Neorhizobium galegae: one gene and its partners. The protein of the gene in region 3 interacts with the protein of the main gene of each other region in a pairwise test. Links are inferred from orthologs where the notes say so. Each region holds a gene or a part of one and is shown on either strand. Other genes may lie near its edges. The genes, in order: dnaQ, LZK81_RS01340 and dnaE.

The links.
Region 1: the proteins of dnaE (region 3) and dnaQ interact in binary tests that used the Escherichia coli proteins (3 or more experiments, as listed by UniProt). The link is inferred for Neorhizobium galegae from one-to-one orthologs.
Region 2: the proteins of dnaE (region 3) and LZK81_RS01340 interact in binary tests that used the Escherichia coli proteins (3 or more experiments, as listed by UniProt). The link is inferred for Neorhizobium galegae from one-to-one orthologs.

Annotation. Positions count from the first base shown.
Region 1 is NZ_CP090095.1:1,015-5,157, forward strand. What follows is about bases 1,145-4,143. They hold dnaQ (DNA polymerase III subunit epsilon), read left to right. Parts: upstream 1,145-2,291; coding sequence 2,292-2,996; downstream 2,997-4,143. Other genes in these bases: LZK81_RS00015 (shikimate dehydrogenase), read left to right, coding at 1,145-1,691; coaE (dephospho-CoA kinase), read left to right, coding at 1,688-2,299; secB (protein-export chaperone SecB), read right to left, coding at 3,049-3,525; LZK81_RS00035 (FxsA family protein), read right to left, coding at 3,611-4,126. Also shown: LZK81_RS00005 (pyruvate, water dikinase regulatory protein), read left to right, coding at 1-212; LZK81_RS00010 (Maf-like protein), read left to right, coding at 245-838; more of LZK81_RS00015, read left to right, coding at 831-1,144. UniProt on the Escherichia coli protein: DNA polymerase III is a complex, multichain enzyme responsible for most of the replicative synthesis in bacteria. The epsilon subunit contain the editing function and is a proofreading 3'-5' exonuclease.
Region 2 is NZ_CP090095.1:288,250-292,342, forward strand. The notes cover bases 671-3,619. They hold LZK81_RS01340 (DNA polymerase III subunit gamma/tau), read right to left. Parts: upstream 3,114-3,619; coding sequence 1,227-3,113; downstream 671-1,226. Other genes in these bases: LZK81_RS01330 (LysE family translocator), read right to left, coding at 671-856; LZK81_RS01335 (YbaB/EbfC family nucleoid-associated protein), read right to left, coding at 886-1,209; LZK81_RS01350 (HIT family protein), read left to right, coding at 3,383-3,619. In the rest of the region: LZK81_RS01325 (MOSC domain-containing protein), read left to right, coding at 1-248; more of LZK81_RS01330, read right to left, coding at 245-670; more of LZK81_RS01350, read left to right, coding at 3,620-3,790; nudC (NAD(+) diphosphatase), read left to right, coding at 3,787-4,093. UniProt on the Escherichia coli protein: Part of the beta sliding clamp loading complex, which hydrolyzes ATP to load the beta clamp onto primed DNA to form the DNA replication pre-initiation complex.
Region 3 is NZ_CP090095.1:1,631,738-1,636,916, forward strand. The notes cover bases 1,094-5,128. They hold dnaE (DNA polymerase III subunit alpha), read left to right. Parts: upstream 1,094-1,430; coding sequence 1,431-4,928; downstream 4,929-5,128. Other genes in these bases: LZK81_RS08175 (L,D-transpeptidase), read right to left, coding at 4,990-5,128. In the rest of the region: LZK81_RS08165 (ABC transporter ATP-binding protein), read left to right, coding at 1-198; more of LZK81_RS08175, read right to left, coding at 5,129-5,179. UniProt on the Escherichia coli protein: DNA polymerase III is a complex, multichain enzyme responsible for most of the replicative synthesis in bacteria. This DNA polymerase also exhibits 3' to 5' exonuclease activity. The alpha chain is the DNA polymerase catalytic subunit.

The DNA of each region.
Region 1 (4,143 bases), 1.6 Mb from region 3 along the record:
ATCGGATTAGCCAGGTGCGTGAACACCGCGAACTCGGTGTCACCCAAGGCTTCGACCGGCGCCATTATACGGACCGTGCGACGATCAACGAGGAGCTGAAATACGCTCGCGCGCTTTGCGCCCGCCAGAACTGGCCTGTCATCGACGTAACCCGCCGGTCGATAGAGGAGACGGCAGCCGCAATCGTTGCGCTACGCCCGAAGCTGCGTTAAGCGAATCCGCTCGCAGCCTTTGGGAGATTTCCGTGACAGTGCCGCTCGTACTCGCCTCCTCCAGCCCTTTTCGCCGGATGCTGATGGAAAATGCCGGCCTCGCTTTTGAAAGCAGGGCGGCGGATATCGACGAGCGGAAAATCGAAGCCGGACTGGAGGGCGTAAGCCCCGATGAGGTGGCGCTGAAGCTCGCCAAGGCAAAGGCGGTGGATGTGAGCCGCCATTTCCCCGGCGCCTTGGTGATCGGCTCGGACCAGACCATGTCGCTCGGAAGCCGTGTCTATCACAAGCCGAAGACCCTTGCCGAAGCGAAAGAGAATCTGCTTTCCCTTTCGGACAGAACCCATCGCCTGAACAGCGCAATCGCTTTTGTGCGTGACAACGAGATCGTCTGGGAACATGTCGCCCATGCGGATCTCACTGTCCGGAAGCTAAATGATACCTTTGTCGACCGTTACCTGTCGCGGGTCGGGGAAAAGGTCTACGGCAGTGTCGGGGCCTATCAGCTGGAAGGGGAGGGCATCCAGTTGTTTTCGGGGATCGAGGGCGACTATTTCACCATACTCGGCTTGCCCATGCTGCCGCTTCTCGAAAAGCTCCGCGAACTGGGAGCGATCGATGGCTGATTCACGTGAAACATTTTTGGTTAATGCTTTCGTAACCGGCTGGCCGGTGAAACATTCCCGTTCCCCGTTGATCCATGGCTATTGGCTGAAGAAGTTCGAAATTGCCGGGACCTACAGGCCCGAGGCCGTGACCGAAGCAGACTTCCCCGCCTTCATCCAATCGCTGAAAGACGGAAGCTCCGGCTTTCGCGGCGGCAATGTCACCATTCCCCACAAGGAGCTTGCCTTCAAGCTTTCCGACCGGCCGGATGATCTGGCGGAAGAGCTTGGCGCGTCGAACACGCTCTGGATGGAAGACGGCCTGTTGCATGCCACCAACACCGACGGCCACGGGTTCACCGCCAATCTGGACGACCGACATCCGGGCTGGGACAAGATCGACCGCGCTGTGATTTTGGGCGCGGGCGGCGCAAGCCGCGCCGTCATCCAGGCGATACGGGATCGCGGCGTCAGTGAGATCCATGTGGTCAATCGGACAATTTCACGCGCCGAGGAACTCGCCGATCGGTTCGGCGCGAAAGTTCATGCCCATCCTGTCGAGGCGCTGCACGAGGTCATGTCCGGAGCAGGCCTTTTTGTGAACACGACCTCGCTTGGCATGGACGGCGGAGAAGCGCTGAAGATCGACTTCGCGCCGTTGGCGTCCGGCGCGGTCGTCACCGATATCGTCTACGTCCCATTGAAAACGCCGCTGCTCGTCCAGGCCAAAGAACAGGGTTTCGCGACTGTCGACGGGCTCGGCATGCTGTTGCACCAGGCTGTGCCCGGCTTCGAAAAATGGTTCGACCGTCGCCCGGTTGTCGATGAAACCCTTCGCGACCTCGTCATCGCCGATATGGAAAACCACGGATGATCGTCATCGGCCTTACCGGCTCCATCGGAATGGGAAAATCGACGACCGCGAAAATGTTCGCGGAAGAGGGTGTCCCGGTGAATGACGCCGATGCCGTCGTCCACGATCTCTACCGTACCGATGCGGTGGCACCCGTCGGTGAGGCGTTTCCCGGCACGGTCAAGGATGATGTCGTCGACCGTCAGGAACTGTCCCGCCAGCTTTCGGCGTCGCCTGAAAAATTCCCGGTCCTCGAAGCGATCGTCCATCCGTTGGTCCGCAAGCGTGAAGTCGATTTCCTGACCCGCCACAGAGAGGCCGGCACTGACCTCGTGCTCCTCGATATTCCGCTTCTCTTCGAAGTGAAGGGCGCGGATCGCGTCGATGTTATTGTCGTTGTCACCTGCGATCCACAGATACAGCGCGACAGGGTGCTTGCGCGTCCCGGCATGACGGAGGAAAAATTGGCGATGATTCTCTCCCGTCAGATGCCCGATGCGGAAAAACGGAAAAAAGCCGATTTCCTTGTCGATACGGGCCTTGGACTGGACGCGGCGAGAAAACGGGTTCGCGAGATCATCGCATCTCTGAAGGCCGGGAAGACGAGCGAGAAAAAGCCACATGCGTGAGATCATCTTCGATACGGAAACCACGGGCCTCGAATCGAAGGTCGACCGGGTGATCGAAATCGGCGGCATCGAACTGATCAACAATTTCCCGACCGGGAGAACGCTGCATCTCTATATCAACCCGGGCGACCGCAAGGTTCATCCGGACGCGCTTGCCGTGCACGGCATTACCGACGAGTTCCTGAAGGATAAGCCGAGCTTCGGGGATGTCGCGCAGCAGATCATCGAGTTCTTCGATGGCGCCAAGTGGATCGCCCATAATGCGACCTTCGACATGGGCTTCATGAATGCGGAATTCGGCCGTCTCGGCCTGCCGCCCGTGATGTCCGACCAGGTCATCGATACCCTGGCCATGGCCCGCCGCAAACATCCGATGGGTCCGAATTCGCTTGATGCGCTCTGCCGTCGCTACGGTATCGACAATGCCCATCGCACCAAGCACGGCGCGCTGCTCGACTCCGAACTGCTCGCCGAAGTCTATATCGAGATGACCGGCGGCCGGCAGACGGCGCTCGGCCTGATGGGTAACGAGCGGTCTTCGACGGTGATCGAGGTCGAGGAAGTCGTAATCGAGGTTGCGGGTCGTCCCCGGCCTCTTGGCCCCCGGCTGACCGAAGCCGAGATCGAAGCGCATGCGGCCATGGTCACGTCGCTGAAGGACAAGGCAGTCTGGCTGAAGTACAAGCCGGCCGAATAAAAAAGCCCGGGTCGAAGCCCGGGCTCTTTCGTCAAATCTGGAAAATTTTGGCTTAGCTGTCCAGCACCTGAACCTTGGAACGGGCCTGTTCCTCGGCCATGCGTTGCGTGAACATCTGCGCGAAGTCGATCGGGTCGATCATCAGCGGCGGGAAGCCGCCATTGCGCGTGACGTCCGCAATGATCTGGCGGGCGAACGGGAACAGGAGACGCGGGCACTCGATGAAGAGCAGCGGCAGCATGTGTTCCTGCGGAAAACCGGTGATGCGGAAGACGCCGCCATACACCAGTTCGGCCGCGAAGACGATCTTGTCGCCTTCCTTGGCTTCGGCGTTCAGCGTCAGGATAACGTCGAAATCGGCGTCGGAAAGCGGATTGGCATTGACGTTGACATTGATGTTGATCGCCGGCGCCTTGTCGCGCGCCTGCAGCGAACGCGGAGCGCCCGGGTTCTCGAAGGAGAGATCCTTGGTGTACTGCGCCAGGATGTTGAGGGACGGCGTTGCGGCCTGGTTGTTATCGTCTGCCATTGGGATTTCCTCGAGGCTTTGGAGCGTTGAGGCCCTCTAACATTTCGTCTGGGGGCTTACAACCCTGGCCAACCCGCAGGACCTCTCAAGGTTCCTTGCTTTTGGGGCCAGCCCAGGGCGAAGAGGCATCGGGATCGCGATGGTAATCCTGCTCGTCGAGATCGACCACCGGTCCGGTTTTCTTGGCCTCCGGCGAAGGCCTCGGGCTTTCGTAGCGATAGCCTTCGCTGCGCGGCGAACGGACGACGACGATGCGGCGGCCGACCACAGACCAGATCAGGCTGCGCACGAAGGGAATGAACAGCGCCAGCCCGATGATGTCGGTGAGGAAGCCAGGCAGCAGCAGCAGGATTCCGGCGACGACGATCATCGCGCCGTCGATCAGGGCGCGGCCAGGCGCGCGACCGTCGCGGCTCTCGGTCGAAATCTTCCTCAGGATCTGGGTCCCCTGGTTGCGCAGCAAAAGGGCTCCGAGCACTGCGGTACCGATCACCAGACCGAGCGTCGCCCAGAGGCCTACTGCTTTGCCGACGAGCACGAAGCCCGCGATTTCGGCGAGCGGCCAGCCGATCAGAAAGAGCGGCACGAGAAAGAAGCGCATGATATTCCCTGTGTCGT
Region 2 (4,093 bases), 1.3 Mb from region 3 along the record:
TGAAGATGGGCGATCCGAAATTCCTGAAGACCTATGTGAGGGCCGCCCGCCCGGGCATCTATTGCCGCGTCGTCAAGTCTGGGATGGTCTCGCCTGGCGATCCCGCCCGCCACCAACTTTATGCCGGCGAGCGCGTCATGATCGCGGAAATGCTGGCGGCCGTCGGCAGGAACCTGTCGGAAACCCAGCGAGCCCGCTTCCTGGCCGCCCCAATAGGCCACCGCTGGAGGCCTACTTTCGAGACCTAGCGGGTCGCGATCGCCGCTGCCGCACTCGCCATGGCGCCGGCCGAAATCCGGTTGGCGATCCTCACGGCCCGGGGGCTCTTCAGGAACTGGCGGGCCTTGGCGGCAAGCAGCACCCAGGCAAGATCGACGACCACGAGCACCACGAACATCGCGGCGACCAGTTCCAGCCAGCCGGTCAGCGTCACGCCGCCGAGATCGATGATCGAAGGCAGCAGCGCCACATAGAACATCATGATCTTCGGGTTGCCGAGCGTCACGGTGAGGCCGGCGAAAAACATCTTCAACACCGAGCGATTTTCCGGAAGGTCTTCGCCGGAGCTGGCAGGTTCGGTGAACCACATCTTCCAAGCGAGATAGAGGAGGTAGGCGACGCCGATCCACTTGATGGCCACGAAGACGGCATGGAAGCTTTCGGCGATGGCGGCAAGGCCTGCGACCGCAAACGAAAGCCATATGGCCTCGCCGACCCACATCGCCGCGAGAAACGGCAATACGTCGCGATAACCCTTGGACAGAACGCGCGCCACGAGCGCGGCTATGCTGGGACCAGGCGAACCTGCGGCGACGAAAAGTGCCGCTGCGAAAACCAGAAGTGACGTCAACGTCATCGGAGCTCCCCTATTCCCTCGGACCAGGATCAGAACGGCATCTTGAAGCCGGGCGGGATCGGCAGGCCGGCGGTCAGTTCCTTGGTCTTTTCGGCGGCGATCACCTCGGCGCGCTCCTTGGCGGCCTTGTGGGCGGCGACGATCAGGTCTTCGAGGATCTCGACATCGTCTTCCTTGAACAGGGACGGATCGATCTTGAGGCCGAGCATGTCGCCCTTGCCGTTGAGCCGCACGGTCACCAGCCCGCCGCCGGATGTGCCTTCGACGTCGAGAGCGGCGATTTCCGCCTGCATCTGCTCCATCTTGGCCTGCATTTCCTTGACCTTGCCCATCATGCCCATGATGTCGCGCATCTGTCTGTCCTCTTCTCTTATAGTTCGATGTCGTCGCCGGGCAGGATGTCGCCCTCTTCGGATTCCGCGGTCGCCGGTGCCGGCAGGTCCTCGGTCTCGCTTTCATCCTCTTCGCTGGCGCGAATGCGCACGTCGGTGATCCTGGCGCCGGGGAACTGGGCAAGGATCGCCGCCACGTCCGGATCGGCGCGGGCGTCGGTGAACTGCGCTTCCCGCACGCTCTTTTCGGATTCGACCAGCGTCGGCTCGCCGGCCTCGTTGCTGAGCGTCACCCACCACGTGATCCCGGTCCATTCCTCCAGCCGCGCCTTGAGGTCGCCGGCAATGGTCTTCGGCGCTTCGCCGGAAAGATTGATCTCCAGCCGGCCCGGCTCGATCTTCACCAGCCGCACGAAATTGCGCAGCAGCGCCTTCAGCCGCGGATCGCGGTTCTTGGAGCAGAGATCGGCGATATCCTGGATCGAATTGACGGGTACCTTGGGAACTGGTTTTTCGGCTGGCTGTTCTTCCGCGCGGCCGACGGGCATTTCGCGCGGCGTCGTATTCGGCACGGCCTGCAGCATCGCGGTCGGACCGCCGGAAGGAACGCGCGGGCTCGCCATTTCCGTGCCGCGCGCATTCACTGGCGATTGCGGCGGAGAAACCGGCCGCCCACCGCCACTGCCATTCGGAACCGGTGCCCGCTGGCCGTCGCCGTTGCTGAAATCGGCAAGCCTTCGGGCAGCATCTTCCGGCGAGGGAAGATGGGCCGCGTGCGTCAGCCGGATCAGCACCATTTCGGCCGCACCCGCCGGGCGCGAGGAATTTTCGACTTCCGGAATGCCCTTCAGGAGCATCTGCCAGATGCGCGACAGCGTACTCACCGCGACGCCTTCGGCAAATTCGCGGCCGCGCACGCGCTCCACTTCGCTGATCGAAGGATCGCTGGCGGCGTCAGGGATATATTTGAAACGGGTGGTCAGATGGGTGAAATCGGCAAGGTCGGTCAAAACCACGACCGGATTGGCGCCGGCCTCGTATTGCGCCGTGAATTCCGAAAGGGCAGCCGTCACGTCGCCGCGCACGATATGCTCGAAAAGGTCGACGATGCGGGCGCGGTCGGCAAGCCCCAGCATGCCGCGCACGGTCTCCGCGATCACTTGGCCGCCGCCATGCGCAATTGCCTGGTCGAGCAGCGACAGCCCATCGCGCGCCGAGCCTTCCGCCGCACGTGCGACCATGGCGAGCGCTTCCGGTTCGGCCGGAATGCCTTCCTTTTCCAGGATGGTCGTGAACAGGCCGACCAGATCGGCGGCGCTGATTCGGCGCAGGTCGAACCGCTGGCAGCGCGACAGCACGGTGATCGGAACCTTGCGGATTTCGGTCGTCGCGAAGATGAACTTCACATGTTCCGGCGGCTCTTCGAGCGTCTTCAACAGGCCGTTGAAGGCCTGAGTCGAGAGCATGTGCACTTCGTCGATGATGTAGACTTTGTAGCGCGCCGAGACCGGGCGGTAGCGCACCTGCTCGATGATCTCGCGGATATCGTCGATACCGGTATGCGAGGCGGCGTCCATCTCGATCACGTCGACATGCCGGCCTTCCATGATCGCCTGGCAATGTTCGCCGGGGATGCGCAGGTCGATGGTCGGCTTGTCGATGTCTGGCGTCTTGTAGTTCAGCGCGCGGGCGAGGATGCGGGCGGTCGTCGTTTTGCCGACCCCGCGAACGCCGGTCAGCATATAGGCCTGGGCGATGCGTCCGGTCTCGAACGCGTTGGTCAGCGTCCGGACCATCGGCTCCTGGCCGACCATCAGGTCCGAAAAATCCTTGGGACGGTATTTGCGGGCGAGCACCCGGTATCCGCTGCCTGCGGCGGGGTTGGCTGCGGGAGTGCTTGGAGATGTGGGCCCGGTATCGCTCATTCAGTCCTGCCAGCCTGCGCGGGCCAATCCTGAGCACGGTCTTGACCGGGCCGGAAGCTGACCAAGATGGTAGTACAAGTAAAAGGGTGGGAGGCTGGCACGGCGACCCGTGCCTGGCTCGTTAGGGCTGCTTCCTTCCGGACCTGACCCGGTTGGCGAGTGGCTCGTCCACCACCAACCTCCCAACGTCCATATCGTCAATAACGCTTCCAAATGCAAGCCAACCCTGTAAAAAACTGCTATCGAACAGAAAAACAAGGGAGGAAAGTTTGAGCGAATTCGAACTGGACGGGAGGATAACCCGCGATTCCGATCTTGTGAGCGTGCTCACCCTCTGCCAGCTCCGCATCCAGAACGACAGCCGCTGGCCCTGGCTGGTCATGGTGCCGCAACGCGCCGGCATGACCGAGATCTTCGATCTTTCGCCCGCCGAACAGGCGCTGCTCTCGGTCGAGGTCAACAGGGTGGCCGCTGCCCTGAAGACGGTGACCGGCGCCACCAAGATCAATGTCGGCGCACTCGGCAATATCGTCCGCCAGCTGCATGTCCATGTCATCGCCCGGTTCGAGGGCGACCCGAACTGGCCCGGCCCGATATGGGGTTTTGGCCAGCCGGTGACATATGAAGAGCAACAAAAGCAAGATTTTCTCAACAAACTGGTTGAAGCCCTTTCATGACCGCGACCCTTTTCGACACCGACTCACCCCATCCCGAACCGAGCACGCTGACGGCTTTTTCCGGCAACAAGCTGGATCGCCGGGCCGAGTACCGTGAGGACGATTGCGTCGAGAAGGCGCTCGCCGTGGAAGGCGCCCATATCCTCGCCTTCACCGGCAGCCGGCTGATCCTGAAGCACGACAGCCAGATCCTCGACCCGCTGTTCTCGCCTTACGAGCTTGCCGAACTGAAGCCGGATTTCGACAACGCCGTGCTGCTCGGTTACCACGAGACCGGCGAGCCGCGCATCGCCGTGCCGATGC
Region 3 (5,179 bases):
AACGCCCCGCGCGTGCTTCTCGCCGACGAACCGACCGGCAATCTCGACCCGAAGACCGCATCCTATGTCTTCGACGCGCTGGAGGCCCTGGTGCGCCAGTCGGGCCTCGCGGCCCTGATCGCCACCCACAACCACGACCTCGCCAGCCGCATGGACCGCCGCGTGACGATCGAAGGCGGCAAGGTCGTCGAGATGTGAAGAGGCGGGCTGCTTCACCCATAGCGCCCACCTCCTGCCATGCCCCTCATCCTCCTGCCGGACCATCTCCGAGTCTTGACGTCAGGGCAATCGCATATGAAGGCGTGGGGCGGTGCGTGGAGCCCCTCCCCCTTGTGGGGAGGGGTTGGGGAGGGGTCTTCGCTCCGCGTTAAAACCCCTCCCGCCTGCCGGCCACCCTCCCCACAAGGGGGAGGGTTAGGAATGCCGCGCTGTCGCGTTCCATATGCGATCGCCCTTACGCCCAGCGGGGATGCTCCCGAACACCTCCTCCCACCTTTTCGGCACCTTAACCCCAATCCACATCCCCTCTCATCCCCGCCCTCCCGGCCCGTGCCTACAATCCCGCCGTTCCGTCGCGGATATACCGGCAGGCGTGCCGGCGAGGCGGGACCGGCGCGGACGTCAAGGGCAAGACGCAAAACCTTGGCGTTCGGGTTCGCGGAAAATGGTCTCCCTCCGGGGACAACGGGGAGAGATGAAGGCAACGGACCGAGCCTTCGTCTCTTGAAGCCCGAAAGCGCGCGCCGGACGTGCCTGTGCGGCACACATGGTGGCTGACCGGATGGTGTCGCCGGATTTTTCAAAGTCCGACCGACCCTCGTCCTCGGGTTAAACCCGAGGATAACCCGAGGGCATCGGAGAAACCGGCGGAGATCCATGGAAGCATTTCCGATCGAATCGGATGGGGCGTCCCGGGTCATACGAACACCGTCCGGAAGAGCCACGGCAGAGGGACCGGAGTCGTGGGCATAAACCGCCGAACGGGGCGCTGAGAGGTGTCACTTATTACTTACCTTACGAGGCAGCTTTCAGCGCCCCGTCCGAAATTGCTCATGCCCGGATGGTCACCCAGTCCGGATGTATCCGCATGCGCCGATCCGGCCGAAAATCCCACCGTTAACGCCTTGTTTACCAGGTGAGGGAGGATATCGAGGTATGTTTGTTTCCGGTCTGTTCTTTTATTGACTCCCAAACAAAATGAGAACAAATTAAAAACATAAGAGAACACGGGAGACGACGATGACTGACCTGCTTCGTGACATTGCCGCATTCGCTTCCATCGCCACCTTCGTGGCCAGCCTCTCCATGATCATGATGGCCATGTGATCCGGCCCCTCGGCCGAAAGGCGTTGAGGGGGGAAATCCGAACTGGACTCTCAAGTCCCTGCGCCGGACAATAGCCTGATTCATGAGATGGATATGGCGCAGACATGGCAGATACAGCGGACGTAAAATCGGGATCGGAAAAGCTGGGGACCACCCCTCAATTCGTTCACCTTCGCGTCCATTCCGCCTATTCGCTTCTGGAAGGCGCGCTGCCGCTCAAGAAGATCCTCTCGAAGGCAATCGCGGACAATCAGCCCGCGATCGCGATAACCGATACCAACAATCTCTTCGTTGCGCTGGAATTCGCCCAGAAGGCGATCGGCGACGGCCTACAGCCGATCATTGGCTGCCAGCTTTCGATCGACATGGAAGACCAGTCCGACGAGCGCCGTAACAGCCACCAGCAGCTCGCCAAGCTGCCGACGATCGTCGTGCTCGCGGCGAATGCCGTCGGTTACGAACGGCTCGTCGACCTGATCAGCCGCGCCTATCTCGGCGACGAGGGGCATCAGTCCATCCATATCAGCCGCTCCTGGCTGGAGGACGGCGGCACAGAAGGCCTGATCGCCCTGACCGGCGCCGGCACCGGTCCGGTCGACGTGGCCCTGAAGGAAGGCAATGCCACGCTTGCCGAAGCAAGGCTCCTGAAACTCAAGGAGATCTTCGGCGACCGGCTTTATGTCGAACTGCAGCGCCATGGCGCCTACGACCGGCGCCACGAGCACAAGATCGTCACGCTCGCCTACGACCACGACATGCCGCTGGTCGCGACCAACGAGGCCTTCTTTCCCACCAAGGCCGATTACGATGCCCATGATGCGCTGATGGCGGTCGCTCACAACGCGATCGTCTCGGACGATACCCGTTTCCGCCTGACGCCGGACCACTATCTGAAAAGCCGTGCCGAGATGGCGAAGCTGTTCGCCGACCTGCCGGAGGCGCTCGAAAACACGGTCGAGATCGCGCGGCGCTGCTCCTTCGTGCTGAAGACCCGCAATCCGATCCTGCCGCGCTTCACCGGCGCCACCGACGATCCGGCGGAAGCCGAGCGCGCCGAGGCGGAGGAGCTGCGCCGCCAGTCCGTCGAAGGGCTCGAGGAGCGTATCGCGACGCTCGGCATGACGCTCGGTTATACCGAGCAGGACTACCGCGAGCGGCTGGACTTCGAGCTCAGCGTCATCGAGAAGATGAAGTTCCCGGGCTACTTCCTGATCGTTGCCGACTTCATCAAATGGGCGAAACAGCAGGGCATTCCGGTAGGCCCCGGCCGAGGCTCGGGTGCGGGCTCGCTGGTCGCTTATGCGCTGACCATTACCGACGTCGATCCGCTGCGCTTCTCGCTTCTGTTCGAACGCTTCCTCAATCCCGACCGCGTCTCGATGCCGGACTTCGACATCGACTTCTGCCAGGATCGCCGCGAAGAGGTGATCCGTTACGTGCAGCAGAAATACGGCCGCGAGCAGGTGGCGCAGATCATCACCTTCGGTTCGCTGCAGGCGCGCGCCGCCCTGCGCGACGTCGGCCGCGTGCTCGAAATGCCCTATGGCCAGGTCGACAAGATCTGCAAGCTGGTGCCGAACAACCCGGCCAACCCGACCCCGCTGTCGAAGGCGATCGAGGAGGATCCGAAATTTCAGGAGGAGGCCGACAAGGAACCGGTCGTCGCACGCCTCCTCGATATCGCCCAGAAGATCGAAGGCCTCTACCGCCACGCTTCGACCCACGCCGCAGGCATCGTCATCGGCGACCGGCCGCTGTCGAAGCTGGTGCCGATGTACCGCGACCCGCGCTCGGACATGCCGGTCACCCAGTTCAACATGAAGTGGGTGGAGCAGGCCGGCCTCGTAAAGTTCGACTTCCTCGGCCTGAAGACGCTGACAGTCTTGAAGACGGCCGTCGATTTCTGCCGCAAGCGCGGCATCGAGATCGATCTGGCCATGATCCCGCTCGACGACACCAAGACCTACGAGATGCTCTCGCGCGGCGAGACGGTCGGCGTGTTCCAGGTGGAAAGTGCCGGCATGCGCAAGGCGTTGATCGGCATGCGGCCGGACTGCATCGAGGACATTATCGCGCTCGTGGCGCTTTATCGTCCGGGCCCGATGGAGAACATTCCCACCTACAACGCCCGCAAGCACGGCGAGGAGGAGATCGAGTCGATCCATCCGATGATCGATCATCTCCTGAAGGAAACCCAAGGGGTTATCGTCTACCAGGAGCAGGTCATGCAGATCGCCCAGGTGCTGTCGGGCTATTCGCTCGGCGAGGCCGACCTGCTGCGCCGCGCCATGGGCAAGAAGATCAAGGCGGAAATGGACCAGCAGAGCGAACGCTTTGTCGATGGCGCCATCAAGAACGGCGTCTCCAAGCCGCAGGCCAACAACATCTTCGAACTGCTCGCCAAGTTCGCGAACTATGGTTTCAACAAATCGCACGCTGCGGCCTACGCGATCGTCTCCTACCAGACGGCCTTCATGAAGGCGCATTACCCGGTCGAGTTCCTCGCCGCGTCGATGACCTACGATATGTCGAACAGCGAGAAGCTCAACGACTTCAGGCAGGATGCGGGCCGCCTCGGCATCGCGGTCATCCCGCCGTCGGTGCAGACCTCGTTCCGGCAGTTCGAGACCGGCGACAACAGGATCTATTATGCGCTGGCCGCCATCAAGGGCGTCGGCGAGTCGGCGGTCGACCACATCACCGAAGTGCGCGGCGACGTGCCGTTTGCCAGCATCGAGGATTTCTGCCTGCGGATCGATCCGAAACAGGTCAACCGCCGCGTCATGGAAAGCCTGATCTCGGCGGGTGCCTTCGATTGTTTCGGCCGCGACCGCGCCGAGCTCAGCGCCGGTCTCGACCGCATCATCGGTTATGCGCAGCGTGCGCAAGGGGAGAAGGTCAGCGGCCAGCACGACATGTTCGGCTCATCCTCCGCTTCCGGGCCGGAAACGTTGATCTTCCCGTCGTTTACGCCGTGGATGCCGTCCGAAATGCTGATGCGCGAATATCAGGTTCTCGGTTTCTATCTGTCCGCCCACCCGCTGGATGCCTATGCGAGTGTGCTTGCGAAGATGCGCGTCCAGAATTTCGCGGATTTTTCGGCGGCCGTGAAACAGGGCGCCACCGCCGGCCGGCTGGCCGGAACGGTGACCGGCAAGCAGGAGCGCAAGACCCGCACCGGCAACAAGATGGGCATCGTCACCTTCTCGGATGCGACCGGCCAGTTCGAGGCGGTTCTGTTCTCGGAAGGGCTGGCGCAATATCGCGACCTGCTGGAGCCCGGCAAGTCGCTGGTCATCACCGTGCAGGCGGAGGAGCGGCCGGAAGGCATCGGCCTGCGCATCCAGACCGCGCAGTCGCTCGAGGAGAAGTCGGTGCAGATGCAGAAGGCGCTGCGCGTCTTCGTGCGCGATTCAGGCCCGATGCGCGCCGTTGCCCGGCATCTCAACGCGAGAGGCGACGGGCTCGTATCCTTCGTCATCATCAAGGATGACGGCAAGCGGGAGATCGAGGTGGAGCTGACGGAGAAATACCGCATCTCGCCGGAAATCGCCGCGGCGCTGCGGACAGCGCCGGGCGTTCTCGATGTCGAGCTGGTCTAACGCATGTCGCGCAAAAGTGTGCAGCGGTTTTGCGATAAAGACATGCGTAGAAACAAGGGCCTCAGTAGAGGCCGTAGGCGCGGGGCTTCGCCGCCGTCCGCCGCTGGCTGATCGGCTGCGGCCTTGTGATGGAGGCCTGTGCTTCAGCCACCCGCTGCACCGGCTGGGTGACGGTGATGAAATCGGTGCCGTCGCCGGTATCCTGGCCGATGCCCTGATCGTTGATCGTCAGAGACGAGCCGTCGCTGATC